2 regions of the Pseudomonas sp. NyZ480 genome follow, and region 2 is predicted to be linked to the other one. Evidence: predicted binding sites of a transcription regulator. Region 2 holds the regulator's gene; the other holds the start of a gene.
What was found. Region 2 encodes sigma-54, which starts transcription at its own class of promoters, with help from an activator protein. Its sites were predicted from a motif close to ANTGGCATNNANNTTGCTNT; they were not measured.

Region 1 (14,905 bases), 520 kb from region 2:
TCGACGGTAGCACCACCAGGAATACGGCCGGCCGACGGAACGTTGACGGTAATCTTCGAACCATCACGCCCTTCGGCATCGAAACCGCCCACCACCAGATTGCCCTGGGCGACGGCATAGACGTTGCCGTCGATACCCTTGAGCGGCGTCATCAACAGGCTTCCGCCACGCAGGCTCTTGGAGTTACCAATGGACGAGACGGTGATATCCACTACCTGGCCGGGCTTGGCGAAGGCCGGCAGGTCGGCATGCACCGACACCGCGGCAACGTTCTTGAGCTGTACGTTGCCGGAACCGGCCGGCACCTTGATGCCGAACTGCGACAGCATGTTGTTGAAGGTCTGCAGGGTGAACGGGGTCTGGGTGGTCTGGTCACCCGTACCGTTGAGCCCCACCACCAGGCCGTAGCCGATCAACTGGTTGGAGCGCACGCCAGAAATGCTGGCGATATCCTTCAGGCGTTCGGCATGGGCACCGAAGGTGCAGGACAGAAGCAGGGTCGCGGCAAGCAGCTGCCTTACGTTGAACATGGTCATCCGCACTCAGAAGGGCCAGAGCGGGCTGACGAAGAAGCGATCCAGCCAGCCCGGCTGACTGGCATCGGCGAAGGAGCCGGTGCCCGAATAGGTGATGCGCGCATCGGCCACACGGGTCGACGGCACGGTGTTGTCGGTGGCGATATCGTCAGCACGGACCAAGCCCGCAATGCGCACCAGTTCCTCGCCGGTGTTCAGGGTCATCCACTTCTCGCCGCGCACGGCGATGATGCCATTGGGCAGCACGTCGGCGACGGTGACAGTGATCGAACCGGTCAGGGTGTTGCCCTGGGTGGCCTTGCTATCGCCCTTGGTGGCACGCTCACCGCTGTAGCCCGCCTCGAGGGAAAGGTCGCCACCACCGAACGGGTTGTTGGTATTGGGCGTGGTCCCGAACAGCGAGGTCAGGCCAATGTTGGCATTGCTGTTCTTCTGAATCTGGGAACCTGCGTTCTTGCTGGCCGAGGTGCGTTCGTTGAGGGTGATGGTGATGATGTCACCGACCCGGAACGCCTTGCGGTCGCTGTACAGGTTCTGATCGAAGCCCGCCTGGTAGATCGAACCGTTGTTGGCCGCTGCCGGCAACGGGGTGCGCGGCAGGACCGGCGCGTAGTACGGGTCGTTGGGCTTGGGTGTCGGAGCGACACAACCTGCCATCAACACCGCCCCCCCCAGGGCGAAAACGGACAACAAACGATTCATGACACTTACCTCATGCTGCAACTGAACTAGGAGCTAGGAACCAGAAGCCGGCGTTACAGCTGCTGAGTGACGAACGACAGCATCTGGTCGGCAGTGGAGATGACCTTGGAGTTCATCTCGTAGGCGCGCTGGGTGGTGATCATGTTCACCAGCTCTTCCACGGTGCTGACGTTGGAGTTCTCCAAGGTCTGCTGCAAGGTGGTACCGAAACCGTTCAGGCCTGGGGTACCCACCTGTGGGGCGCCACTGGCGGCGGTCTCCAGGAACAGGTTGTTGCCCATCGCCTGCAGGCCGGCCGGGTTGATGAAGTCAGCGGTCTGAATGTTGCCGATGACCTGGGCGGCCGGGTTGCCGGCGGTGGTGATCGACACGGTGCCGTCCTGGCCGACGGTGAAGGTCTGGGCGTCGTTTGGCACGACGATGGCCGGCTCCAGCGCCAGGCCATCGGCGTTGACGACCTGACCATCAGAGTTCAGGTGGAAGGTACCGTCACGGGTATAGGAAACGGTGCCATCGGGTTGCAGGATCTGGAAGAAACCACGGCCGTTGACGGCGATGTCCAACGGGTTCTCGGTGGTCTGCAGACTACCGGTCTGGAAGTTCTTCTGGGTGCCGACGATGCGCACACCGGTACCGACCTGCAGACCCGACGGCAGTTCGCTGTCCTGGGTGGACTGCGCGCCCGGCTGACGCTTGATCTGGTAGAGCAAGTCCTGGAACTCGGCGCGATCACGCTTGAAGCCGGTGGTCGAGACGTTGGCCAGGTTGTTGGAAATGACGGTCAGGTTGGTGTCCTGGGCGGACAGGCCGGTTTTAGCGACCCAAAGAGCCGGAAGCATCAGTGTTCTCCTCGTGCGCCTGTTTTACGGCACCCTTTCAAATGTGATTAGCCGATTTGCAAAACACGCGCCATGGCTTCATCGCCTTCCTTGGCCGCGTTCATCATCTTGACGTGCAGTTCGAATTGACGGGACAGCGCGAGCACCGAAGTCATTTCTTCGACGGCATTGACATTGCTGCCCTCCAGGAAACCGGACACCACGCGCACATTGACGTCGGCGTCGGCCGGCTGGCCATTCTGGGTGTGGATCAAGCCATCCAGGCCTTTGGTCAGGCCCTTGGTGTCGGGGTTGACCAGTTTGATGCGATCGACCTCGGCCATCACCCGGGGGTCTTCACCCATGGCACGGATACTGATGGTGCCGTCGGCGCCCACTTCCACCTTCTGCTCTGGCGGAATGGCGATCGGACCACCGTTGCCGATCACCGGCATACCGTTGCCGGCGCGCAGCACGCCCAGCGCATCGATGTTCAGGCTGCCGGTGCGCACGTAAGCCTCGCTGCCATCTGGCGCCTGCACGGCGATGAAGCCCTGCCCCGCGACTGCCACGTCCAGTTCACGCCCAGTCTCGACCATCGGCCCTTCGCTGAAGTCGGTCGCGGGACGCTCAGTCATCGCGAACGCACGCGCCGGAAAGCTGTCACCGAACACCGGCATCGAGCGCGCCTGCTCCAGGTCACGCTGGAAACCGTTGGTGGAAACGTTCGCCAGGTTGTTGGCATGGGCCTTCTGCGCCAGCGCGTTCTGGCTGGCGCCGGTCATGGCCACGTAAAGCATCTTGTCCACAGTCATCCTCCGCTGCACTGGCGATCATTTGCCGCTCGCCGTTGCTGTGCAGGCTTTAAAGCAAGTTCCGAACCAACTTTCTTAAATCGTGAAAAAGCCCGTAAATACGGGCTTTCGAGGGGCTGGTGACCGGCACTGACGTCGGTTATCCGGCGCCGGGTTGCCGCTGGCGGCAAAGACGATGGCTTGTTAAGACCTCGTCGCCGGCAAGATCCCAAGTGGCGCTATGGCTCCCTGCAGCCACCATTGGTGTATGGCCCGGCGAACTTCTTCCAGCCATCACCCGGCGACCATTGCGAACAGACCAGCCGGCCATCCGCCTGGCTCTCCCAGCGCCACCAATAAGCGGTGCCAGCCTGGACCTGGGCAAGGCAAAAAACGGCGACCAGCGCAATGAGCCACTTGTTCATGCTAACTCCATGAAGCGGGGCCGCCCTGCAGCCCCTACCCTCAATCCAGCATCAGGTCATCTGGATGATGGTCTGCATGATGGTGCTTTCGGTGGAGATGGTCTTGGCGTTCGCCTGGTAGTTGCTCTGCGCCTTGATCAGCTCGACCAGCTCTTGCGTCAGGTTGACGTTCGAGGCTTCCAGCGAGTTGGACTCGACGCTACCCAGAGTACCGGTCTTCGGCGAGTCAATGCCCGGAATACCCGAGGAGTAGGTCTCGGTCCAGCGAGTGCCGCCAATCTGCTGCAGACCCTGTTCGTTGGCGAAGCTGGCCAGGGCCACCTGGCCGATGGCGCGCGACTGCTGGTTGCTGAAGCTTGCGAACATCACGCCGGTGGAGTCGATCGACAGGCTCGACAGGATACCGGTGGCGTAGCCGTCCTGGGACTGCGACATGCGCGCGGTTTCCGTGTTGTAGGACGTGGTGCTGTTCATCGACAGGCGCATGCCCGCAGCGTTTTCCGCAGAACCGTTGGAGGCCCAGTTACCCGAAGCATCCTTGGCGGCTGGAATCCAACCCTTGAGGGTGAAGGTATTGTTGGTCACGTCCCACTGGGCACCGGCCGGAGCACCCACAGGAATGCTGGCAGGGTCGGTCGCCATCGACGCCACGCTACCGTCGGAGTTGAAGGTCATGGACGCCTCCAGCGGGGCAGCCGACGTCGGGTCCATCGGATTGCGGCCATCGATCAGGGTGTACATGGTCCACTGGTTCGTCCCGGTCTTGCGGTAGAACTGCTCCATGGTGTGCTCGTTACCCTGACTGTCATACACCTTGGTCGGGAACGACTTGGTATAGGTAGTATCGTCGGCCGGGTCGAACGCCGGACCGGCAGGCGTGGCGCTCGGCAGCGGAATGATGTCCGCCTCGGAGTTCAGGTTGATGCCCTGGTCGATCAGGGTGGTGGCCTTCGGCGCCAGCGAGGAGGTATCGATCTTGAGATCGGTCAGTACGCCACGCTTGATGTTGCCGTTCTCGTCGGCGGCATAGCCTTGCAGGCGCAGGCCGTCCGAGGTGATCACGTAGTTATCCTTGCTGTTCTGGAAGGCACCGGCACGGGTGTACACGCGCGCACCGTTGTCAGACAGGATGAAGAAGCCCTGGCCTTGGATACCCATGTCCAGTACGTTGCCGGTGTTGTTGACGTCGCCCTGGCTGAACTGCTGGGAGATCGCTGCCAAGCGCACACCGTTACCCACCTGGTTCTTGCCCACGCCCAGGCGGTTGGCCCCCGCGTATACGTCTGCGAATTCGGCACGGGAGGATTTAAAGCCGGTGGTGTTGACGTTGGCGATGTTGTTGCCAGTGACGTCCAGTTGCTTGTTGGCCGCGTACAGACCGCTAAGGCCGATATTGAAAGACATGTAGTTGCTCCTTTTCTTGCCGTTCTATCGGCCTTAGATACCGATGGTTTGTACGTCGGACAGCGAAACCTTGCCGACACCCGCCAGGTTCAGCACCATCTCGCCGGTGGTGTTGAAGCTGACGCTGGTGACCTTGGCTGGCAGCAAGGTATTCATCTGCACCGCCTTGCCGTCCACCGTGGTAGTGGCGGTAAAGGTGTAAGTGCCCGGATCGACCTTCTCGCCCTTGCTGTTGGTACCATCCCAGATGAAGTCGGCATAACCGGCCTTCTGCTCGCCCAACTCGATGGTCTTGACGGTGTTGCCATCCTTGTCGGTGATAGTGATCTTCGCTTCGCTGATGGCTTGGGGCACCACGAACTGCGCGTTGAAGCTCTCAGTGGTGTCGACGATGGCCTTGTCGTTCTGCACGATCACCGAACGACCGACCAGCGAGGACGCCTGCAGCGCTTGCGACGAAGCCATGGCGCTGGTGATGGCGCTGACCGACTCGTTCAACGAGGTGATGCCTTCGAGGCTACTGAATTGCGCCAACTGTGCGACGAATTCGCTGTTGTCCTGCGGATCCAGCGGGTTCTGGTTCTGCATCTGGGTGACCAGCAACTGCAGGAAGGCATCTTTGCCCAACGTCTGGTTGCCGGTCGCAGCGCTGGTAGTCGTGGTCTTCTTGGCGCTGCTGGTGGTGACACCTGACGCCGCGATGACGTCATTGAGGTTCACACCACTGGTGCTATCGACTGCCATGGTCTGGATTCCTTATCACTGACCCAGGGTCAGTACTTTCTGCATCATGTTCTTGGCGGTGTTCATCAGTTCGGCGTTGGTCTGGAACGCACGGCTGGCGGAGATCATGTCAGCCATCTCCTCGACCACGTTGACGTTGGGGTAGTAGACGTAACCGTCCTTGTTCGCCGCCGGATGGTTGGGCTCGTAGCGCGCTTCCAGGTTGCTCTGGTCTTCGATGATGCCCTTGACCTGAACGCCTTGACCGGCTTCACCCTGGTCTTCGAACAGCGACTGGCTGACGCCGCTCTGCGCGTTCTGGAACGTGGTGGCGAACACCGGGTGGCGAGCGCGGTAGGTCTGGTCGATGCTCGACGAAACGGTCTCGGCGTTGGCGATGTTGGAGGCCACGGTATTGAGACGCGTGTTCTGCGCGCTCATGCCGGAGCCTGCGATGTTGAAGACACTGGACAGGGACATGGTTACTCTCCGCGCAGGGCCGAAACCAGCCCTTTGAATTTACTGTTGAGCAAGGTGAAGCTGGCCTGGAAGCCCATGGCGTTTTCCGTGTAGTTGGCCTGCTCTACCTGGGCGTCGACGGTATTCTGGTCGATCGACGGCATCGCAGGCGTACGGTACTGGAGGGTATCGTCCGCCATGGCCAGGCCTTCGGCCTCGATGTGCCGGCTGTTGGTACGCTCCATGGCGAAGCGCCCGCTCTGCTGCTTCTGACTCTCGGCGGCGAGCACCGACGAGAAATCCATGTCACGCGCCTTGTAGTTGGGCGTGTCGGCGTTGGCGATGTTGTTGGCCAGCACTTCGGCACGCTGGGCGCGGAAGCCCAGGGCCTTTTCGTGAATGCCAAGCGCCTTGTCGAAACTGATGCTCATGTCAGGGAACCTTCAAAGGTTGACCAGCGTGTGGTTGCCAAAGCTTTAGCAAGTGCTGTGCCAAACCTGTAGAAGCCCATGTTTGCGGGGTTTTTGCGGTTACCGGCAGCGCCGGCATGCCAGAAAAGCGGCAAAGTGCTTCCGCCTGGAGATGCCTGAGCGGCAATTGCCGGACGGCAAAAGCGGCAAAACAAAAAATTGACGTCAGAGGGCAGATGGCGGGGCGATGGGAGTTGGTCGGGAGCGCTGCGGCGGTCGCGCGCGCGCGCCACAGATGTTATTGGCCGTGAACAAACGTAGGAGCGAGCCTTGCTGGGGATGCGCCGCGCGGGCGGCGCTCGATCTCACAGGCGCCACACCCCACAGACAAGCACCCGCCCCCTCCTGATCACTTGGCCTGGTAGATGATCCCCGGGCTGCACTGCACCATCTGGTAATGATCCGGCAGCCCGTTCAGCGCCTCGGAAGCGCCAAGGAACAGATAACCACCCGGTTTCAAGGTGCTGTGAATGCGCATCAAAATGTCTTTCTTCACCTGCGCCGAGAAGTAGATCAGCACGTTGCGGCAAAACACGATGTCGAACTTGCCCAGCGCCGCATAGCTGTCGAGCAAATTGAACGAACGGAACTCGACACGGCTACGAATGGCCGGCTTCACCGCCCAACGCCCTGGCCCCTTGGTGTCGAAGTAACGCTGCAACCGCTCCTGGGACAAACCACGGGCAATCGCCAGGCTGTCATACTCACCCGTCTTGCAGTTGTTCAGCATCGAACCGGACAGGTCGGTGGCGACGATCTGCGCTCCCATCTTCAACTGTCCGAGGTTGCTGCGCTCGAACTCGTCCAGCGCCATGGAGATGGAGTAAGGCTCCTGCCCCGACGAACAGGCCGCCGACCAGATGCGCAGACGCTGACCCGGATTGTTCTTGATGAACTCCGGAACCACCTTGTTCTTCAACACTTCGAACGGATAGGTGTCGCGAAACCACAGGGTCTCGTTGGTGGTCATGGCATCGACCACCTGCTCGCGCAGCCCACTACGCGGCTGCGTCTGAATACGCTGGACCAGCTCGCCCAAGCTCTTGATGCCCTGCTGCTCCATCAGCTTGTTGAGACGGCTGGAGACCAGATACTGCTTATTCTCGCCCAGCAGGATGCCACAGGCTTTCTCCAGGAATACCCGGAACTGTTCGAAATCCAAATTACCCGTAGACACTAACGCCGCCTCTTTTCAATCACTGGTGTCGGGAGCTGTCCCCCCAACTGCTTCAATGCGTTGCCTTGATCCGGTCGACCACGCGCTGGGCAAGGTCGTCCGGCTTGAATTTGGCCAGGAAGTCATCGGCGCCGACCTTCTTGACCATGGCCTGGTTGAACACCCCCGACAATGAAGTATGCAGGACGATGTGCAACTTTTGCATACGCGGGTCACTGCGAATCTCCGCAGTCAGCGTATAGCCATCCATTTCCGGCATTTCAATGTCCGAGATCATCATCAGGAACTCCTCCTCGGGTCGCTTGCCCTCGTCCACCAGCTTGCGCAGGTAATCCAGGGCCTGACGACCATCGTTGAGCGCCACCACCTCGACACCGACCGTCTGCAGGCAACGACTGACCTGCTTGCGCGCCACCGACGAGTCGTCGACAGTAAGCACCCGAAGCAGCACGGCCTTGTCCTGCACCTCGGCATCGACCACGCCGGCGGACACCGACTCGGACGACGGCGCCACTTCGGCCAGCACCTTCTCCACATCGATGATCTCGACCATGCGGTTGTCCACCCGGGTGACCGCCGTCAGGTAGTGATCGCGCCCAGTCCCCTTGGGTGGCGGATGGATCTCTTCCCAGTTCATGTTGACGATGCGCTCCACCGAGTGCACCAAAAAGCCCTGAGTCTTGGTGTTGTACTCGGTGATGATCACGAAGCTGTTGCGCGTGTCTTCCGTAAGGCCGGGCAAACCGGTCGCCATCGACAAGTCGAGGATCGGGATGGTCGCCCCGCGAATATTGGCCACACCACGCACCACCGGATGGGACTTGGGCAGCAAGGTCAGCTCCGGGCACTGCAGCACTTCCCTGACCTTGAATACGTTGATGCCGTAGAGTTGCTCGCCGTTGAGGCGGAACAACAGCAACTCCAGGCGATTCTGCCCCACCAGTTGCGTGCGCTGGTTGACCGAATCCATAACACCAGCCATGCCAGACTCCTTTACTTGTCAGCCTATGTACCGAGTCGGCACGGGCTTTGCTTTTTTGAGTGCCATGTACACGAAAACGACATTTTTCCGACGATTGACCCGCCTGCTGAGCAGCACGCTCGCCGCGCTGTGCCTGCTGGCACCCGGTGCTCGTACGCTGGCGGACGCGTTCACCTTGCCTGAACAGCTTATCGGTGTCACCCAAGGGTTTCTTGAATTTACCGTTGAGGATTACCTGGCCACGACCCAGACCGCGGGCCGCTACGACATCCAGGTCAATTCGCTCGACCCGCGCCTACGCATGCCACTGTGCAGCCAGGCCTTGGACGCTTCGCTGGAAAGCCCGGCCCAGCCGCTGGGCCGGGTAACGGTGCGCGTACGCTGCGATGGCAGCGCCCCCTGGACGGTATTCGTGCCGGCCACCGTGCGGCTGTATCGCGACGTGGTGGTGGCCACCCGCCCACTCAAGCGCGGCAGCACGGTCGGCGAGGGTGACGTCGCCCTGCGCGAACGGGATGTCGGAACGCTGAACCAAGGCTTTCTCACCGAACTCGACCAGGCGCTTGAGATGAAAGTGCTGCGCCCCACGGTGCTCGACCAGGTCTTGACTCCCCAACACCTGGAACAGGCCGACGTCGTGCGCAAGGGCGACCACGTGGTGATCGTTGCGCGCAGCGGCACCCTGAGCGTGCGCATGCCAGGCGAAGCGCTCAGCAAAGGCGGCATCGGCGAACAGATCCGCATCCGCAACCTGAACTCCAAACGCGTGGTAAAAGCCCGGGTCACAGGCCCAGGGCAGGTGGAGGTCGCCATGTAGAATGGACTGGCAGTGAGGAACTGCTTTTCCTAAACTGTGTCAGAAATCGGGTTCGCGAGCGCGCTGCCAGGCGGCTATGCATTTGTGCCTAAAGTTTCTTTCGGGTTGGCCGAAAACAAGGCAAGCGTCCAAATACCCAGAGGTTTCTGATCATGGTCATCGACTTCAGTCGTTTGAATAACTCTCCGTCCATCACGGGCGGCGTACGCGGCAACACCGCGTCCGGTAGCGCCGACAAAACCGGCGAAACCCAAGAGGCGCCGAAAAGCGCCAGCGCCAGCGGAGAAGCGGTACACCTCAGCCAAGAGGCTCAGCAGTTGCAGAAGATCAGCGACAAGCTGCGCGATCAACCCGAGGTCAACAGCGCCCGTGTGGCCCAGTTGAAACAGGCGATCGCAGACGGCAGCTACCAGGTCGATGCCGGCCGGGTCGCCAGCAAACTGCTTGATTTCGAAGCCCAGCGCTAACCTTACGGCGCGCTGACTTCACGGACGCTAATAAAGGCCTAAGAGTTAGCCATGCACGATATCACTCTGCTGCAACTGATCGAAGACGACATCGCCCCCACTCAGGAGCTGCTCGAGCTTCTTGAAAAGGAAGCGCTGGCCCTGCATGGCCGCGACATGATGGTGCTGGAGCACATTCTGGCCCGTAAGCAGTCTTTGATCGTCTTGCTGGAGCAGCAGGGGCAGCGACGCAACCAGTTGCTCACCCAGCTGGGCCTGAGCCCCGACCGTGCTGGCGTGCAAGCCCTGGCCGCACAATCGTCCAACGGCGAAATCATCATGCAGCAGCTTGATGTACTCGGCCAATTGCTGGATGCCTGCAAGAAGGTCAACGAGACCAATGGCCGTATCATCCAGATGCAACAACACACCACGGCCAACCAGATCCGAATTCTCAACGGTGGCGACTCTCCGTCCCTGTATGACAGCCGTGGCACTACCTCGCCAATGAACAAGCCCCGGGCGCTCAGCCAAGTGTGATTAGTTCTATCAAGGCACGGAACATAATGGCAAAATGCCGTAACTTGCGTGTGCCGTTTTTGCCTGGAGATTGATAACCCGTGTTCAATGAAACCGACGCTCCGCAGCCACCAAAGGTGCTGACCACGCCTTTGGAGATCGCGGCCAACCTACGCCAGTTGCAGGAAAGCCACGATCCTCTGATCATCACCTTCCATGAGCGTAGCCAGCGGTTCCAGAGTTACGTGGTGCAAGTGGACCGCGATAGCGATGTCCTGGCCCTGGATGAAATGATCCCGCGCGATGGCGAAAAATTCATCGAGAACGGCGAACCCTTCCGCGTCGAAGGCTTCCACGATGGCGTGCGCATCGCCTGGGAATGCAACGATCAGCTGCGAATCAGCGAAGTCGATGGTCACCGCTGCTACCGTGGCGGCCTGCCGAGGGAGATGACCTACCACCAGCGTCGCAATGCCTTTCGCGCTGCGCTGAAGCTCTCGCAACTGGTCGACGTCATCCTTGACGGCACCCACCTCAAGGGTAACGGTGCCCTGCGTGGCAAACTGCTGGATATTTCGGCCACCGGCTGCAAACTGCGTTTTGAAGGCGACGTTTCCGAGCGCCTGCAGCTGGGCCAAGTGTACGAACGGTTCAAGTCCGGCAACCCCCTGGGCCTGGTGGATACCATGGTCGAGCTGCGCCACCTGCACTTCGAAGAGCGGATCAACACCACTTTCGCGGGCGTGCGCTTCCATAACCTGAACGGCCAGGCGCAACGCAAGATCGAAAGTTTCGTTTACCAGCTGCAGCGTGAAGCGCGCCGGTTCGACAAAGACGATTATTGATCGCTCGCCTCCTCCGCGAACGCCACCCAATGGGTGGCGTTTTCGTTTTTCCGCCCGGATGACTTGCAGCCTAACAAGCAGCTCCCCTTTGCTGCAGCGTTTCCAGGTTACCGGCCAAAGCCCGACCGTTTAGTGTGTCCCGCACCGCGCCAAGAACGCTTCGAGCCGAGGACACACGATGCTGCATCGCACATTTACCGCCGAATTACATTGCCAGCACGGCCGGGTAGGCGTTGTCGAAACACCGCTGGCAGCGCACCCGCTTTACGCCGCCGACCAGGACGGCTGGCTGTGCACCGAAGATTATCGAGGCGCAACGCTGAGTTTCAGGCCGATCACGTTCGAATTCGTGTTCATCGAGGAAAAACATGACCGCACCCTTTACCGCATCCAGTGCGCGGACACCTGGGAGTATCGAGGTGCGAGGCTCCAACAGAACAAGAACGGCTGGCTTGGCCTGTACGGGACGCACGTGGCAGGAAGGATCATCGACGCGCTGAATCCTGTGAACCTGCTGCCCACCCGCCAGACGATCTGGAAAATCGAAACGCTACAGCCATGGGATGGCGACATCCAGAGCGCCGAGAACATCGAGTTCTACCTACGCGACAAGGACGGCTACAGGGTGGCACACATCAAAAGCGTCTACACGAGGAACAAACCGCATTTGCATCACTGGTTTCTCAACGCCGGGAACATGGACGGCGAGATATTGAGATTCCAACTGCGTAACATCACGGTTGCCTGAGGCGATCCGCGATGGCCCCACCGGCCACTGCGGATTGCTCACCGCGTCAAACCGAACGGTCCATCTCTGCCTCAGGCTTGACGCCATTGGCCCTTGGCGCCTGATCTTCCTCGGTATCCTCCGCCGCTACCGGCGCCTGCATCATGTCCTGCACGGTCTGTTCGTCAACCCGCGGGTCAAGTGCCGCCGACAGCGGCGAGCCCGCCGCCGGCATCGCCACGTGACCCAGCGGCGCGTCCTGCACCTGATGCAGACCGGTAACCGCTTTCGGTCGGATCCGCCATACCAGTACCAACGCGAAGAACACGAAGAAGGCGTACAGCATTTGCGCGCCCAGCACCTTCATGAGCACCCCCGCTGCCAAGGGCCCTATGCACGCACCCACGCCGTAGGTGACCAGCAGCATGGCGGTCAATGAAACCCGTCGCTCGCTTTCGACGTGGTCATTGGAGAATGCCACTGCCAACGGATACAGGCAGAACTGCAACAGAGAAATCACGAAGCCAATGCCGAACAGCAACTCCAGCGGCACACTGGGCAGGAAGGCCAAAGGTGCCGAAGCCAGCGCCAGCCCCACGGCGACGCTGCGGATCAGCACCGCGCGATCGTAGCGATCTGATAGCCAGCCCAACGGCCACTGCACCAGCAGGCCGGCAAAGATGCAGCTACCCATGAACAGACCGATCTGTTCGGTAGACAGCCCTTGGCTGGAGGCATACAGCGGCGCCAGGCCGTAGAACGAACCGACGATCAGGCCCGAACCCAACACCGTGCTCAGCGACTGCGGTACCCGCTTGATGAAGAACTTCGGCTCCATCGGTGCCGGGCGCAGCGGCGCCGGGTGAATCCGCCGGGTCATGGCAACCGGAACCAGGCACAGGGCAAAGCACATGGCGACCAGCATCAGCAGCTCAGGCCCCAACTGCGGGTGCACCACCAGGATCAACTGACCGAGTACCAACCCCAGGTACGAGGCGATCATGTAGCCACTGAACACCGCACCACGGTGCTTGGCATCCGCCTGCTCGTTGAGCCAGCTTTCGATCACCATGTACTGGCACATCATGCCCAGGCCGACGATCATCCTCAGCCCGACCCAGACCGGCAGCCAATTGGTCAGGCCGTGGCCCAATACCGCCGCACCTACGATTCCGGCACAGGTCGCGTAGGCACGAATGTGCCCCACCCTGCCGATCAGTCGGTGACCGACCTTGCCGCCCACCGCCAGGCCAAAATAGTTGGCCGCCATCAGCGCACCCACCCACAGGCTGTCGACATGATCGGCCGCCAGGCGCAGGGCCAGGTAGGTACTGAGCAGGCCTGAGCCGATCAGCATCATCAAGGCCGCGAAATACAGCGACTGAAACGGCTTCCAGATGTTACGCATACGTCCCGTCTAGCTCCCTGGTCAGGTGGCGTTGGTTGCAGGCAAGCATAAAAGTAAATCGGCCACGGCGCAGGCCCTTGAAGGTGAAATACCTGGTCAAAGGCGCATCCAGTCGTGCTTGTGTCGCGTTCAGGCCTGTGTCGCAAGCACTCGCCGCTCCCAAGGCGTGATCTCATCAAAGAAATCCGTCAGCTCCATCGTCTTGGTGGCCAGGTAACCCTCGATGAACTCATCCCCGAACAGCTCCCGCGCCAGCCCACTGCGCTGGAGGCGCTCCAACGCAGCGTGCAGCGTGCAGGGCAGACTCAGGTGTTCCGGCACCTCGAACTCGCCCTGGATGGCCGGCGTCGGCTGCAGGCGCTGCTCGATACCGTGCAGGCCCGCCGCAAGACTGGCGGCAATAGCCAGGTAAGGGTTGGCATCCGCACCTGGTAAACGGTTCTCGACCCGCCGCGCCGCCGGCGCGCTGGCGGGAATGCGCAAGCCCGCGGCGCGGTTGTCCTGCGACCAGCAGGCGTTGTTCGGCGAGGCATACGGGTGGCACAGGCGCTGATAGGAATTGACGTTGGGCGCGAACAACGCGGTGAAGTCGGCCAGGCAGGCCTGCAAGCCACCGATGAAGTGGTAGAAGGTCTCGGTCGCCTGGCCCTGGCCATCGCTGAACACAGTGCGCCCTGTGTCGATCTGCACCAGGCTCTGGTGGATGTGCATCGAGCTACCAGGCGTCCTGGCCAGTGGCTTGGCCATGCAGACCACGGTCAGGCCATGCTTGAGCGCCACTTCCTTGAGCAAGTGCTTGAACAGGAAGGTCTGGTCAGCCAGCAACAGCGGATCACCGTGCAACAGGTTGATCTCGAACTGGCTGACGCCCATCTCGTGCATGAAGGTGTCACGCGGCAGGCCCATGGCCGCCATGCACTGGTACACCTCGGCGAAGAAAGGCCGAAGACCGTGGTTGGAGCTGACGCTGAACGCCGAGTGACCAAGTTCGCGGCGGCCATCCTTGCCAAGCGGCGGCAAGAAGGGCTGAACCGGGTCACTGTTGGCGGCGAAGACGAAGAACTCAAGCTCGGTCGCCACTACCGGCGCCAGGCCCAGGCTAGCGTATCGGGCGATGACTGCTTTTAGCAGACCGCGCGTGGACAAGCCTGACGGATTGCCACTCAGCTCGTTGGCGTCGCAAATCGCCAAGGCCAGCCCCCCGTCGCTCCAAGGCAGACGATAGATGTGAGCCGGGTCTGCAGCAAGGGCCAGGTCACCGTCGTCGCTTCCGTAGAACTTCGCCGGAGGATACCCCCCCATGATGCATTGCAGCAGGACTCCGCGCGCCATCTGCAAGCGCCGGCCTTCGAGAAAACCTTCGGCGGTCATCACCTTGCCGCGCGGAACGCCGTTGAGGTCGGGGGTGACGCATTCGATCTGGTCGATGCCCTTGAGGCGCTCGGTGAGCGAGCGCGGGCTGGCGGTGGTCATGACGCGGTCCTTGTTGTTATCAGCTGAAACAACATTAGGCTGGGGGTGTTTAAAATATCAAGCACCTACGGCAAGGTGCTTGCCTGCCACAGTCATCGCCGGCAAGCCGGCGTCTATCCCATTACAGGCGCCCTATTCCCGCAACGTCATCCCGTTGGCCGGCAACGGCAATGCGGTCTT
Region 2 (14,905 bases):
GCTCGATGAAGAATCCGGCAACGTGGCCGAGCTGGAAGCGTTCATTGGTCGAACCATTCGCTTCCAGGTCGAGTCGATGTATTCGCAGGAGCAATACGACGTGGTGCTGCTCTGACGCGTTTCGAACCCCACCCCATGCAGGTCGAGCTGGCAAAACCGCTGCCAGGGGCCATCATGGATAAACGACTTGGAGGGCCATGGCCATGGGACGTCTGACCCGCGTTCTTGTCGCCTTGACCCGCTGGGGGCTGGGCTTGTGTGCTCTGCTTGCGGTGCTGGTGGCACTGTACGTGAGCGCGGGGCGGCAACTGGTACCGCTGGTTGCCGAATACCGCGCCGATGTAGAAGCCAAGGCGGAGCAAACCTTGGGCCTGCCGGTGCACATCGGTGCGCTCGAGGGGCGTTGGAGCGGCCTGGCACCTGTATTGCGCGTGCGCGATCTACAAGTGGGCGAAGGCTCGGCGGCATTGCGCCTGGATGAGGTCAAGCTGGTGCCTGACCTCTGGGCCAGCCTGACCAGCCGTGAAGTGCAGCTGGCGCGTATTCAGCTGGGTGGCTTGCAGTTGATCCTGCGTGAGGACGCCCAGGGCAGCTGGGCGCTGGAAGGTCTGCCGAAAAAAGACGACGCCGCAATCGATCCTGCCGAGATTCTCCAGCGCATGCGCCAGCTGGGGCGCATCGATGTGTTCGACAGCCAGGTTACCCTGCACCCCTGGCAACGTGACCCGCTGACCCTGACCTATGTGAGTCTTGGCCTGAAGGCCGGTGCTTCGCGTCAGGCTCTGGACCTGCGCGCGACCCTCCCGGATGGCCAGCCCTTGGCGGTGAACCTGCGCAGCCGGGCTTCGGCCAACCAATGGCGTGACGGGCAGGTCCAGGCTTACCTGAGCCTGCCGCAGAGTGATTGGGCGCGTTGGTTGCCGCCGCGCCTGCTGGGCCAGTGGCAAGCACACACCCTGCGCTCGGGTGGCGAATTGTGGATCGACTGGAGCCAGGGTCAGTTGCAACAGGCAGTTGTACGGCTCAATGCACCCAAGCTCACGGGTGCCTATGCCGGGCGCAAATCTGCCACGTTGGATAACCTGGCGCTGACTGCCTGGTTCCAGCGCCAGGAGCAGGGCTTCGATGTGGTGGTCGATTCGTTGGCTGCCAGCATTGGCAAGACGCGATGGGAGTCGCATCTGCAAGTGCGTCATCGCGATGGCGAAGAGCCCGCACAGGAGAGCTGGCAGGTGCAGGCCGATCGGCTCGACCTGACTCCGCTCACCCCGCTGGTCGATGCCCTGGCGCCACTGCCTGAAAAACTGATGACCGTGGTCGACGCGCTGAAGGTCACCGGCGCACTGCGCAACGTACGCCTCGATATCCGGCCAAAGGTCGAGGGCGACGAGCGGCTGCAGTTCGCCGCCAATCTTGAAAAGGTAGGTTTCGACGCGTACCACGGTGCTCCTGCCGCCGGAAACGTCAGCGGCAGTATCAGCGGTAACTTGGGGCACGGTGAACTGCGACTGGATACCGATGCATTCATGCTGCATCTGTATCCGATCTTCGCCAAACCCTGGCACTACCAGAAGGCCAATGCCCGCCTTACCTGGAGCCTCGACAAGGAGGGCTTCACCCTCATCGCTCCCTACCTCAAGGTGTTGGGCGAGGAGGGCAAGATTGCCGGCGATTTCCTCATTCGACTGCTGTTCGAGGAAGGGCGCGAAGACTACATGGACCTGCGTGTCGGCCTGACCGAAGGCGACGGCCGCTATACCGCGAAGTACCTGCCCGAAGTGCTTAGTCCGGCCCTGGACGAGTGGCTGCGCACCGCCATCGTCAAGGGGACCGTGGACGAAGGTTATTTCCAGTACCAAGGGTCGCTCAACCATGGGGCAGCGCCCGAGGCGCGAAGCATCAGCCTGTTCTTCAAGGTCCGCGATGCGGCGCTGGACTTCCAGCCGGGTTGGCCGCAGGTGCAGCAGGTCGCCGGGGATGTGCTGATAGAGGACAGCGGCATTCGCATCAAGGCCAGTCAGGGTACATTGCTCGATACGAAGGTGAGCGACGTCAGTGTCGATATTCCCCATGTCGACGGCGACCAGCATAGCCATCTGTACCTGGATGGCAATTTCGACGGCAGCCTTGGCGATGGCTTGAAGATCCTCAAGGAAGCGCCGATCGGCACAGGTGAGATATTCGCCGGCTGGGAAGGAGAGGGGCCGCTCAAGGGCAAGGTCAAGCTCGACATCCCCTTGGTCCGCGGTGATCGGCCCAACGTGCAGGTGGACTTCGCTACCGCCGATGCGCAACTCAAGGTGGCACCGCCGAGCCTTGACCTGAGCCAATTGAAGGGCGACTTCAGTTTTGACCTGGACAAGGGCCTGAGCGGCAAGGACATCAGCCTGCAAGCATTCGGCAAACCGGTGTCCGCGCAGATCGTCGCCGAAGGCAAGCCAGGGCAGATGCAGACCCGGATCAATGCCACTGGCCAGGTGGCGCTCAAGTCCCTGACTGACTGGTTGCAGTTCAAGCAGGCGCTGCCTGCTTCGGGTGATGTGCCTTACCGACTGCAGGTCAATCTGGGCAGCCGCGACAACAGCCTGAGTGTCAACTCGTCGCTCAAAGGGCTGGCGATAGACCTGCCGGCACCGTTCGGCAAGGCCGCGTCCGAAACCCGTGACAGCCGTTTCAGCATGGGCCTGCAAGGCGCAGAGCGTCGCTTCGATGCAGGCTACGCGGACCTTGCGCGTTTTGCCTACGCCGCGCCTGCCGACAAGCTGACCCAAGGGCGCGGTGAGTTGCTGCTCGGCACGGGCGACGCGCAGGTACCGGCCAGCCCGGGTTTGCGTGTGCGCGGACGCCTGGAGTCCCTGGACCTGGCGCCCTGGCAGGAACAGATGAACCGACTGGCTGGCGATGACCCGAGCGGCAATGCCCGGCAGAACCTGCAGAGCGTCGACCTGAGCATCGGCCAGCTCAAGGCGTTCGGCATGGACTTGAACCAGGCCGTGGTTCGCCTGGCTCGCGGCGGCCCAGCATGGGATCTGCGTCTGGACAGCAAGGAAGTCATCGGTAACGCAAGGGTTCCGGATGCCAAGGCCGCGCCCATGACCGTCCGCCTGCAGACCTTACGTCTGCCCGCGGCCGACCCGGCTCAGGTCCAGGCCGAAGATGGACCCGACCCCTTGGCCACCTTCGACCCTCGCAAGGTCCCGGCGCTGGACCTGACCATCGACAAGCTCTACCGGGGTGATGACTTCTACGGCAATGCGGCGGTCAAGCTGCGCCCGACCGCCCGTGGGGTGTCGGCCAGTGATATCGACCTCGATTTCAAAGGGCTGCGCATTGATGGCAGTGGTGGCTGGGAAGGCCTGCCGGGGGCCAGCAGCAGCTGGTACAAAGGTCGCCTCGATGGCAAGAACCTGGCTGATGTCCTCAAGGCCTGGGGCTTCGCGCCTACGGTCACCAGCCGCGATTTCCGCCTGGATGTCGATGGCCGTTGGCCTGGCTCACCGGCCTGGGTTGGCCTCAAGCGTTTCTCGGGGAGCATGGACGCGGCATTGCGCACCGGCCAGTTCGTCGAGGTGGAAGGCAGTGCCCAGGCCCTGCGCGTGTTCGGCCTGCTCAACTTCAACTCCATCGGCCGTCGCTTGCGCCTGGACTTCTCCGATCTGTTCGACAAAGGCTTGGCCTATGACCGGGTCAAAGGCTTGTTGGTGGCAAGTGATGGTGTCTATGTAACTCGCGAGCCGATCACGGTGACCGGGCCGTCGAGCAACTTCGAGCTCGACGGTACGCTGGACATGGTTCGTGACCGTGTCGATGCCAACTTGCAAGTGACGTTGCCAGTGACCAACAACCTGCCCTTGGCCGCCCTGATTGTCGGTGCGCCAGCGGTTGGCGGGGCGTTGTTCCTGGTCGATCGGTTGATCGGTGACCGCGTGTCGCGTTTTGCCAGCGTGCACTACCGCGTCGAGGGGCCGTGGAAAGAGCCTAGAATCACATTTGTGAAACCCTTCAACAAATAGCGTCGGGAGTGCCCATGAAGGCAGCGGTGATCCAGATGGTCAGCCAGGACGATGTACTGGCCAACCTGCAACGTGCTGGCGCACTGCTTGAGCAGGCAGCCTTCGGTGGCGCCAGGCTCGCTGTCCTGCCGGAAAACTTCGCGGCCATGGGGCGCAAGGATGCGGCGGCCATCGGACGGGCGGAGGCTCTGGGTGACGGGCCGATCCTGCCATGGTTGAAACGTACCGCCCGCGACCTCAAGTTATGGATAGTCGCCGGTACCTTGCCGTTGCCTCCCGCCGGTCAACCCGATGCCAAGGCGCATGCCTGCTCGCTGTTGGTCGATGAGCAGGGTGAGGTGGTGGCGCGTTACGACAAGCTACACCTGTTCGATGTCGACGTGGCCGACAACCGAGGCCGTTACCGCGAGTCTGACGACTATGCGCACGGGGCTCGGGTGGTGGTGGCCGATACCCCGGTCGGCCGTGTGGGGCTGAGCGTATGCTATGACTTGCGCTTTCCCGAGCTGTACAGCGCTTTACGCGCTGCCGGCGCGGAGCTGATCACGGCGCCGGCTGCCTTCACCGCAGTCACCGGGGCAGCCCATTGGGAAGTGCTGATTCGTGCACGGGCCATCGAGACCCAGTGCTACGTGCTGGCCGCCGCACAGGGCGGCATCCATCCAGGGCCACGGGAAACCCATGGCCAGGCGGCGATCGTCGACCCTTGGGGGAGGATCGTCGCCGAACAGGCGCGAGGCGAGGCAGTCCTGCTGGCCGAGCGCGATATTGATGAACAAGCGTCCATTCGGGCGCGCATGCCGGTTGCGTTGCACCGGCGCTTTTTCTCGCAGGACGCCTTGCGGCCTGCGCACACCTCGGAGTGACTATGAGCCAGATGTTATCCACCGTCAGCGAGCAGCTCCTGGCACCGGGCGGCCTGAGCCTGGACAGCCTGCAGTCTGTCCTTGGCGAGTTGGCAGGCCCCGGTATCGACGCCGCCGACCTGTATTTCCAAGGTCAGATTTCGGAAACCTGGGCACTGGAGGACGGCATCGTCAAGGAAGGCAGCTTCAACCTCGACCAAGGGGTGGGCGTGCGCGCCCAGTCCGGTGAGAAAACCGGCTTTGCCTACAGCAATGCGATCAACCTTGAAGCCCTGAACTCGGCGGCCCGTGCCGCCCGTTCGATTTCCCGCGCCGGGCAGCACGGCAAGGTACAGGCCTTCCGCAGCCAGGCTGTGCCGGCACTGTATTCACCGGACAATCCGTTGGATGTGCTGACGCGCGCAGAAAAGGTCGACCTGCTCAAGCGTGTCGACGCCGCCACCCGCGCCCTGGACCCGCGTATCCAGCAGGTCAGCGTGAGCATGGCCGGCGTCTGGGAGCGGATTCTGATCGCCGCAGCGGACGGTAGCCTGGCGGCTGACGTGCGTCCGCTGGTGCGCTTCAACGTCAGTGTCATCGTCGAGCAGAACGGCCGTCGCGAACGCGGCGGGCAGGGCGGTGGTGGGCGTACCGACTATCGCTTCTTCACCGAGGAGCGGGTCATGGGCTATGCCCGCGAGGCATTGCGCCAGGCGCTGGTGAACCTGGAGGCGATTCCCGCCCCGGCGGGCACCTTGCCGGTGGTACTGGGTTCCGGTTGGTCTGGCGTGCTGTTGCATGAAGCGGTCGGCCATGGCCTGGAAGGCGACTTCAACCGCAAGGGCAGTTCGGCCTTCAGCGGTCGTCTCGGCGAGAAAGTCGCGTCGAGCCTGTGCACCATCGTCGACGATGGCACCCTTGAAGGTCGCCGGGGGTCTCTGAGCGTGGATGACGAAGGCACGCCAACCGAATGCACCACGCTGATCGAGAACGGTGTGCTCAAGGGCTATATGCAAGACAAGCTCAACGCGCGCCTGATGGGCATGGCGGTGACCGGCAACGGGCGCCGGGAATCCTATGCGCACCTGCCGATGCCGCGCATGACCAACACTTACATGCGTGCTGGCGAGAGCGACCCGCAGGAGATCATCGCGTCGGTGAAAAAGGGCATCTATTGCGCCAACCTCGGCGGTGGGCAGGTGGACATCACCAGCGGCAAGTTCGTGTTCTCGACCAGCGAGGCTTACCTGATCGAAGACGGCAAGATCACCGCACCGGTCAAAGGCGCAACCCTGATTGGCAACGGCCCTGAGGCGATGAGCCGAGTGTCGATGGTAGGTAACGACCTGGCCCTGGATAGCGGTGTGGGCACCTGTGGCAAGGATGGGCAGTCGGTTCCGGTGGGGGTTGGCCAGCCGACCTTGAAGCTGGATGCGATTACCGTAGGTGGTACGGGCGCGTGAAGGATCGTGGGACCGCATCGCGGTCCTTTCGCGCTGCAAGGCCGCTCCCATGGGCTCGCACAGTAGATGCCCTGGGAGCGGTGCGTCGGACTCAACGCAGGCCGCGCTGGATCTCGTCGAGGTCGCGGATGTACTTGAACACCTTGCGTGCAGCGGCCGGCGGCTTGTTCCGCGCCTTTTCGTGCTGGGCATGACGGATCAGCGAGCGCAGTTGCTGACGGTCGGTATCGGGGTATTCGTTGACGAAGCGCTCGAGGTCTTCGTCGTTACCGTCGATCAAACGATCGCGCCAGCGCTCAAGGTTGTGGAATCGCTCGTTGTACTGGCGGGTCGAGCTGTCGATCTGTTCGAGCAAGGCGTGGATGGCGTCCAGGTCCTGCACGCGCATCAGCTTGCCGACGAACGACATGTGGCGTTTACGTGCGCCGTGCGCCGTGTGCTTGCTGGCTTCGGCCAGGGCCTTGCGCAACTCGTCGGTCAACGGCAGGCGCGCCAGTGTATCGGCCTTGAGCGTGGTTAGGCGCTCGCCGAGTTCGACCAATGCATGCAGCTCGCGCTTGATCTGGGTTTTGCTTTTTTCGCCGTCGAAGGCGTCGTCGTATGAATCAACCATGGTGGCAGTCCGCTAGAAATCGCCGCCATGATAACCAGTCGGGGGCCGCTTGTCCGGCCCGGTCGTAGAATGACCCTTGCCGAACGCAGAATTTGAGTGGAGATAACCATGAGTGCAGTCCAGAGCGTAGGCCCCAAGAACCTGCCGGCATTGCAGGAGCAGGTCGAAGCGATCATCGCCGAGGCCAAGCGGCAGGGTGCCAGTGCCTGCGAGGTGGCCGTATCGCTGGAGCAGGGGTTGTCCACCAGCGTGCGCCAGCGTGAGGTGGAGACGGTCGAGTTCAACCGCGACCAAGGCTTCGGTATCACCCTTTATGTCGGCCAGCGCAAAGGCTCGGCCAGTACCTCGGCAAGCGGCCAGGATGCGATCCGCGAGACAGTGGCAGCCGCCTTGGCAATCGCCAGGCACACCTCCGAGGACGAGTGCGCGGGCCTGGCCGACGCGGCGCTGATGGCGCGTGAGATCCCGGACCTGGACCTCTACCATGACTGGGACATCGAGCCGGAGCAAGCCATTGAGATGGCGTTGACCTGCGAAGCCGCGGCATTCGAGGCCGATCCCCGCATTCTCAATGCCGATGGCACTACCCTCAACACGCACCAAGGCTGCCGCGTGTACGGCAACAGCCATGGTTTCATCGGTGGTTACGCGTCCACTCGGCACAGTCTGAGCTGCGTGATGATTGCCGAGGGTGACGGTCAGATGCAGCGGGACTACTGGTACGACGTGAATCGCCAGGGCAACCTGCTGGCCGACCCACGTAGTATCGGCCAGCGTGCGGCCAAGCGAGCCGCCAGCCGCCTTGGTGCGCGACCGGTACCCACGTGCGAGGTGCCGGTACTGTTTTCTGCGGAGCTGGCCGGTGGCCTGTTCGGCAGCTTCCTTTCGGCCATTTCCGGGGGCAACCTGTACCGCAAGTCATCGTTCCTCGACGGTGCCTTGGGGCAGCGCCTGTTCCCTACCTGGCTGACCCTCGACGAGCGTCCGCACATTCCCCGGGCCTTGGGCAGTGCCGCGTTCGACGGCGATGGCCTGGCCACCTATGCCAAGCCGTTCGTCGAAAAAGGCGAGCTGGTGTCGTACCTGCTGGGCACCTATTCTGGTCGCAAACTGGGCCTGCCGAGCACGGCCAACGCTGGAGGCGTGCATAACCTGTACGTGACCCATGGTGTCGAGGACCAGGCCGCGTTGATCCGCCGCATGGGCCGTGGCCTGCTGGTCACCGAGCTGATGGGCCATGGGCTGAACATGGTGACTGGCGATTATTCCCGCGGCGCAGCCGGTTTCTGGGTCGAGAATGGCGAGATCCAGCACGCGGTGCAGGAAGTAACCATTGCCGGCAACATGAAGGACATGTTCCAGCAGATTGTCGCGATTGGCAGCGATCTCGAAACCCGCAGCAACATTCATACAGGGTCGGTGTTGATCGAGCGGATGACTGTGGCAGGTAGCTGATCTTTCACCTGCATCGGCCTGTTCGCGGGTTGATCCGTGAACAGGCTGTGCAAGCGGCACAGTAACCCGGCCCTATGCCGGGTTTCTTGTTTAGTCATTCCCTGCTTGAAGTGACATTGCTTATCAATTAATAATGAATATCATTATCCAGTAACTCGGCGATGATGTTCATGAAACCCGTCCTGCGCGAACTGCCCTACCTGGAAAACTGGCGTTGGCTCAGCCGACGCATCCGTTGCGCCCTCGAGCCCGACGAGCCGCGCCTGATAGAGCACTACCTGGCCGAAGGCCGTTATCTGGTGTGCTGTACCGAAACGTCGGCCTGGACGGTGGCGTTGACCTCCTTCCGTCTCCTGCGGGATACCGCCTGTGATCGCATGCTGCCCTGGCATTGGCGCTGCCTGTGCCTGGACCAGGCCTGGCGCCCGCTGTTGGACCTGCGCAACCTCGATCGCCGCGAACAGAACCAACGCTGGCAGCCCTACGCCCTACAATTGGCGAACTGCGTGCTGCTGCCTTCGATTTCTCCCGATGAACTGATGCAAGGATTTGAAGATGAGTGATACCCGTATCGAGCGTGACAGCATGGGCGAACTCCAGGTGCCGGCCCAGGCCCTGTACGGTGCCCAGACCCAACGCGCGGTCGACAATTTCCCGATCAGCGGTCAGCGCATGTCCGCCCAGTTCATCCGTGCATTGCTGCTGGCAAAGGCTGCGGCGGCCAAGGCCAATATCGAGCTCGAGCAACTGAGCGTCGCGCAGGGCCAGGCCATCGTCACGGCAGTCGAGCAGTTGTTGGCCGGTGACTTCATCCAGCACTTCCCGGTAGATGTCTACCAGACCGGCTCGGGTACCAGCTCCAATATGAACGCCAACGAGGTGATCGCCACCTTGGCCAGCCGTGTGCTCGGAGCGCCGGTCAATGCCAACGATCACGTCAATTGCGGCCAGAGCAGCAACGACATCATCCCGACCACCCTCCATGTCAGTGCCGCCTTGGCCTTGCATGGCCAACTGCTGCCTGCGCTGGACCATTTGGTGCAGGTGATCGAAGCGAAGTCGCTGCAAGTCCATCAGTTCGTCAAGACCGGTCGTACCCACCTTATGGATGCCATGCCGGTGCGCATGAGCCAGGTGCTCGATGGCTGGGCGGCTCAGATCAGCGGCGCGCGGGGCCATATCGAGGCGACGTTGCCCAGCTTGCAGGCCCTGGCCCAGGGGGGCACGGCCGTCGGTACCGGAATCAACGCCCACCCACGGTTCGCGGCCTGCTTCGCCCACCACTTGAGTGACCTGAGCCAGGTTCCGTTCACGCCTGGGCAGAACCTGTTCGCGCTGATCGGCTCGCAGGACACCGCAGTAGCGCTTTCAGGCCAGCTCAAGACCACCGCCGTTGCGTTGATGAAAATCGCCAATGACCTGCGCTGGATGAACTCCGGACCGTTGGCCGGTCTGGGGGAGATCGAGCTGCAAGCACTGCAGCCTGGGTCGTCGATCATGCCGGGCAAGGTCAACCCGGTGATTCCAGAAGCCACCGCCATGGTTGCCGCGCAGGTGATCGGCAACGACGCGACCATCGCCGTGGCCGGTCAGTCGGGCAACTTCGAGCTGAACGTCATGTTGCCGGTGATTGCCCGCAACCTGCTGGAGAGCATCGAGCTGATGGCCAATGCCAGCCGCCTGCTGGCCGACAAGGCCATTGCCAGCTTCAAGGTCAATGAAGGCAAGCTCAAGGAGGCCTTGGCGCGCAATCCGATCCTGGTGACCGCACTGAACCCGATCATTGGCTACCTCAAGGCCGCCGAGATCGCCAAGACCGCGTACAAGCAGGGTCGCCCGATCATCGACGTGGCGCTGGAGCACACCGACTTGTCGCGTGATCAGCTCGAAGCGCTGCTGGATCCTGAAAAACTGACTGCCGGTGGTATCTGATCTTGCGCCTGTGCGGCGTATAGCGAGCAAGGCTCGCTCCTACAGACCCTCGCGATCGGGGTAGGAGCGAGCTTTGCTCGCGAGGCGTCGCGCAGGCGCTCGATCTCACAATCGCGGAGACACTGTGTCGAGCCCCGGCGATTACTCGCCTTCGTCGAAATAGTTGTTGATCAGCGCTACCAGCGCTTCCATGGCTTCATCATCCTGCTCGCCCTCGGTGAGCAGATGCACCTGGGTGCCTTTGCCCGCCGCCAGCATCATCACGGCCATGATGCTCTTGCCGTCCACCATCTTGTCCGGAGCTCGGCCGACCCTGACCTGGCAGGGGAATCGACCGGCCACGCCGACGAACTTGGCTGCCGCCCGGGCATGCAGACCCAGCTTGTTGATGATGGTTATTTCGCGGGCGGGCATCGTGGTGCGGATCCTGTGGGCTATAGGTCGCGGTGGCGGACCTGGACGTTTTTCAAAGATTGCTGCAGCAACTGGCCGAGACGTTCGGTCAGGTACACAGAGCGGTGGTGGCCACCGGTGCAACCAATGGCAATGGTGACGTAGGCGCGGTTGCTGGCGGCGAAGCGGGGTAACCACTTGAGCAGGTAGCTGGAGATATCGTTGAACATCTCTTCGACATCCGGCTGGGCAGCCAGGTAGTCGATAACCGGTTGATCGAGGCCGGAATGTTCGCGCAGCTCTGGCTTCCAGTAAGGATTAGGCAGGCAGCGCACATCGAACACCAGGTCGGCGTCGACCGGCATGCCGCGCTTGAAACCGAACGATTCGACCAGGAATGCCGTTCCAGGTTCAGGCTGGTTGAGCAGGCGCAGCTTGATCGAGTCGCGTAGTTGGTACAGGTTGAGGTTGGTGGTGTCGATCTTGAGGTCGGCCAGATCGGAAATCGGCCCTAGCAGCTCGCTTTCGACACGGATCGCCTCGGCCAGCGAACGGTTGGCATTGGTCAGCGGATGGCGTCGCCGGGTCTCCGAGAAGCGTTTGAGCAGCGTTTCTTCATCAGCGTCCAGAAACAGGACATCGCACTGGATGTGCCTGCCACGAGCTTCTTCGAGCAACTCGGGAAACCGCGTCAGGTGGCTGGGCAGGTTGCGGGCATCGATGGAGACAGCAACCTTGGGCTGCTGCAACTCGGTGTTGATCAGCGCGTTCTCCGCCAACTGCGGCAGCAGCCCGGCGGGGAGGTTGTCGATGCAGTAGTAGCCGTTGTCTTCCAGCACATCAAGGGCGGTACTCTTGCCCGAACCGGAGCGGCCGCTGACGATGATCAGGCGCATGTTCAGTGCTCGTTCTGTACGTCCAGGACTACCTGGAACAGGGCCTCGCTGCTGTCGGCGGCACGCAGGCGATCGCGGACCTCCTTGCGATCGAGCATGCTGGCGATCTGGCGCAGCAGTTCAAGGTGGGCATCGGTGGCCGCTTCGGGGACCAGCAGGACGAACAGCAGGTCTACCGGTGCGCCATCAATGGCGTCGTAGTCGATAGGGGCATCCAGATGCAGCAGTGCGCTGACAGGTGCCGTGCAGCCTTCGAGTCGGCAGTGGGGGATGGCAATACCGTTGCCGAAACCGGTCGAGCCGAGCTTTTCACGACCGACCAGTTTTTCGAAGACGTCTTGCATCTCCAGTTCTGGAACTTGTTCGGCAATCAGTGTGGCGACCTTCTCGAGGGCGCGCTTTTTACTGCCTCCCGGCACGTTCACGAGGGAACGGCCGGGGGTCAGGATGGTTTCAAGTCGGATCATGGATGAGGGGGATCAGCGGGCGGCTGCACCTTGCAGCAGGCTTTGCTGTTTTTCCTTGTGTTTTTTCAGTTGGCGGTCGAGCTTGTCGGCCATGGCGTCGATCGCTGCATACATGTCTTCGTGTTCCGCGTTTGCGACCACTTCGCCACCAGGAATCTGCAGGGTCGCTTCGACCTTCTGTTGCAGCTTCTCGACTTTCAGGATGACCTGCACGTTGGTGATCTTGTCGAAGTGACCCTCCACGCGCTTAAGCTTTTGCTCTACGTATTCGCGCAGAGGGGAGGTGACTTCTACATGGTGTCCACTGATGTTGACTTGCATACAGCTTCTCCTTTGTTGCCCGTGCATAAAGAGGCAGGTATTGCACCTGCCCCGCAAACGCTGTGGCACATTCAGGGGCTACATCAGTCGCTTGCGCTCGCTCGACGGCGCGATGCCGAGGGACTCGCGGTACTTGGCGACGGTGCGACGGGCTACCTGAATGCCTTGTGCCTCCAGTAAACCAGCGATCTTGCTGTCACTCAATGGCTTTTTCTGATTTTCCGCCGCAACCAGTTTCTTGATGATCGCGCGGATCGCCGTAGACGAGCATTCTCCGCCTTCGGAGGTGCTCACATGGCTGGAGAAAAAGTATTTCAGTTCGTAGATGCCGCGCGGCGTGTGCATGTATTTCTGGGTGGTTACCCGGGAAATGGTCGACTCGTGCATGCCCACCGCTTCGGCGATGTCGTGCAGGACCAACGGCTTCATCGCTTCGTCGCCGTGGTCGAGGAAACCGCGCTGGTGTTCGACGATCTGGGTGGCGACCTTCATCAGGGTCTCATTGCGGCTTTGCAGGCTCTTGATGAACCAACGCGCCTCTTGCAGCTGATTGCGCATGAAGGTGTTGTCGGCGCTGGTGTCGGCACGGCGGACGAAACCGGCATACTGCGGATTGACCCGCAGCCGTGGGATCGCCTCCTGGTTCAGCTCGACCAGCCAGCGGTCGTTGTCCTTGCGCACGATCACGTCGGGGACCACATACTCCGGCTCACTGGATTCGATCTGCGAGCCCGGTCGTGGGTTGAGGCTCTGTACCAGTTCGATGACCTGGCGCAGTTCGTCTTCCTTGAGCTTCATGCGGCGCATCAGCTGGCTGTAGTCGCGGCTGCCGAGCAGGTCGATGAAATCGACCACCAGGCGCTTGGCTTCGCTCATCCACGGCGTGCTGGCGGGCAGTTGGCGCAGTTGCAGCAGCAGGCACTCGCCAAGATTGCGAGCGCCCACCCCGGCAGGCTCGAATTGCTGGATGCGGTGCAGGACGGCTTCGACCTCGTCCAGCTCGATGTCCAGCTCGGGGTCGAAGCCCTCGCAGATTTCTTCGAGGGTATCCTCGAGGTAGCCCTGGTCGTTGATGCTGTCGATCAGGGTCACGGCGATCAGGCGGTCGGTGTCGGACATCGGCGCCAGGTTCAGTTGCCACAGCAGGTGGCTCTGCAGGCTCTCGCCCGCGGAGGTGCGGGTGGTGAAGTCCCACTCGTCATCATCGTTGCTGGGCAGGCTGCTGGCACTGGTCTGGTAGATATCTTCCCACGCGGTGTCGACGGGAAGCTCGTTGGGAATGCGCTCGTTCCACTCACCGTCTTCCAGGTTCTCGGCGCTTGGTGCGCTTTCCTGGAAACTGTTGTCCTGAACTTCGGCGACCGGTTTGTTCTCGGCGTTGTCCGCCATCGGGTCGCTGTTGTCGAAGTCGTCGCCGTCTTCCTGACGTTCGAGCATCGGATTGGACTCCAGCGCTTCCTGGATTTCCTGCTGGAGGTCCAGGGTAGAGAGCTGAAGCAGGCGGATGGCCTGTTGCAACTGCGGTGTCATCGTCAGTTGCTGGCCCATTTTTAGGACGAGCGATGGTTTCATGGCTGGGGCTAAATACCTTGTTCGCCGGCGCGCATGCGCCATCCACTACACGAGGGCGCCGGAGCGCCAAATCAAGCAAGTTTTATGCCTTAAATTGTAGCGTTTGCCTAGAGCGCTGTAACAACTTAAGCCTCGATGAGGCGGGATTGCCAGTGCTCCAGGCGCGCCGGGGTCAGAGTCGGAACTCGTGACCCAGGTAAACTTCCTTGACCAGATCGTTGGCCAGGATGGTCTCGGCATCGCCCTCGGCGATCAGTCGACCATCGTTGACGATGTACGCGGTTTCGCAGATGTCCAGGGTCTCGCGGACGTTGTGGTCGGTGATCAGTACACCGATGCCCTTGGCCTTGAGGTGGTGGATGATCTGCTTGATGTCGCCTACGGAAATCGGGTCGACACCGGCGAAAGGTTCGTCCAGCAGGATGAACTTCGGCGCGGTCGCCAGGGCCCGGGCGATTTCCACGCGGCGACGCTCGCCGCCGGACAGGCTCATGCCGAGGTTGTCGCGGATGTGGCTGATGTGGAATTCCTGCAGCAGGCTTTCCAGCTCCTTGCGACGGCCATCGCGGTCCAGGTCCTTGCGGGTCTCGAGAATCGCCATGATGTTGTCGGCCACCGACAGCTTGCGGAAGATCGAGGCCTCCTGGGGCAGGTAACCGATACCGGCGCGGGCGCGACCGTGCATCGGCTGGTGGCTGACATCGAGGTTGTCGATGAGCACGCGGCCCTGGTCGGCCTGGACCAGGCCTACGATCATGTAGAAGCACGTGGTCTTGCCGGCGCCGTTGGGGCCGAGCAGGCCGACGATCTGGCCGCTGTCGATCGACAGGCTGACGTCGCGTACGACTTGCCGCCCCTTGTAGCTCTTGGCCAGGTGCTGGGCTTTGAGGGTTGCCATTTACTCGGCCTTCTTCTTCGGCTGGATCACCATGTCG

Region 1: flgB (flagellar basal body rod protein FlgB) is a predicted target of sigma-54. The motif match lies at 6,338-6,357, and genes of this name have one in related genera.

What each region holds. Positions count from the first base shown of each region.
Region 1 covers NZ_CP120626.1:3,848,785-3,863,689, forward strand. The annotation lists gene P3R38_RS17610 (flagellar basal body P-ring protein FlgI) at 1-536, opposite strand, end outside; gene flgH (flagellar basal body L-ring protein FlgH) at 543-1,238, opposite strand; gene flgG (flagellar basal-body rod protein FlgG) at 1,292-2,077, opposite strand; gene flgF (flagellar basal-body rod protein FlgF) at 2,125-2,865, opposite strand; gene P3R38_RS17630 (hypothetical protein) at 3,090-3,275, opposite strand; gene flgE (flagellar hook protein FlgE) at 3,327-4,679, opposite strand; gene flgD (flagellar hook assembly protein FlgD) at 4,713-5,423, opposite strand; gene flgC (flagellar basal body rod protein FlgC) at 5,439-5,882, opposite strand; gene flgB (flagellar basal body rod protein FlgB) at 5,885-6,292, opposite strand; gene cheR (protein-glutamate O-methyltransferase CheR) at 6,681-7,508, opposite strand; gene P3R38_RS17660 (chemotaxis protein CheV) at 7,561-8,490, opposite strand; gene flgA (flagellar basal body P-ring formation chaperone FlgA) at 8,555-9,307, shown strand; gene flgM (flagellar biosynthesis anti-sigma factor FlgM) at 9,460-9,774, shown strand; gene P3R38_RS17675 (flagellar protein FlgN) at 9,826-10,293, shown strand; gene P3R38_RS17680 (flagellar brake protein) at 10,374-11,117, shown strand; gene P3R38_RS17685 (hypothetical protein) at 11,296-11,865, shown strand; gene P3R38_RS17690 (MFS transporter) at 11,912-13,252, opposite strand; gene P3R38_RS17695 (glutamine synthetase family protein) at 13,382-14,623, opposite strand; gene bkdR (Bkd operon transcriptional regulator BkdR) at 14,858-14,905, opposite strand, start outside.
Region 2 covers NZ_CP120626.1:4,370,673-4,385,577, reverse strand. The annotation lists gene rng (ribonuclease G) at 1-115, shown strand, start outside; gene P3R38_RS20145 (YhdP family protein) at 198-4,013, shown strand; gene P3R38_RS20140 (carbon-nitrogen hydrolase family protein) at 4,028-4,879, shown strand; gene tldD (metalloprotease TldD) at 4,882-6,321, shown strand; gene yjgA (ribosome biogenesis factor YjgA) at 6,413-6,934, opposite strand; gene pmbA (metalloprotease PmbA) at 7,043-8,389, shown strand; gene P3R38_RS20120 (hypothetical protein) at 8,551-8,952, shown strand; gene P3R38_RS20115 (class II fumarate hydratase) at 8,945-10,321, shown strand; gene P3R38_RS20110 (HPr family phosphocarrier protein) at 10,463-10,735, opposite strand; gene rapZ (RNase adapter RapZ) at 10,756-11,610, opposite strand; gene ptsN (PTS IIA-like nitrogen regulatory protein PtsN) at 11,613-12,077, opposite strand; gene raiA (ribosome-associated translation inhibitor RaiA) at 12,090-12,398, opposite strand; gene P3R38_RS20090 (RNA polymerase factor sigma-54) at 12,477-13,970, opposite strand; gene lptB (LPS export ABC transporter ATP-binding protein) at 14,143-14,868, opposite strand; gene lptA (lipopolysaccharide transport periplasmic protein LptA) at 14,869-14,905, opposite strand, start outside.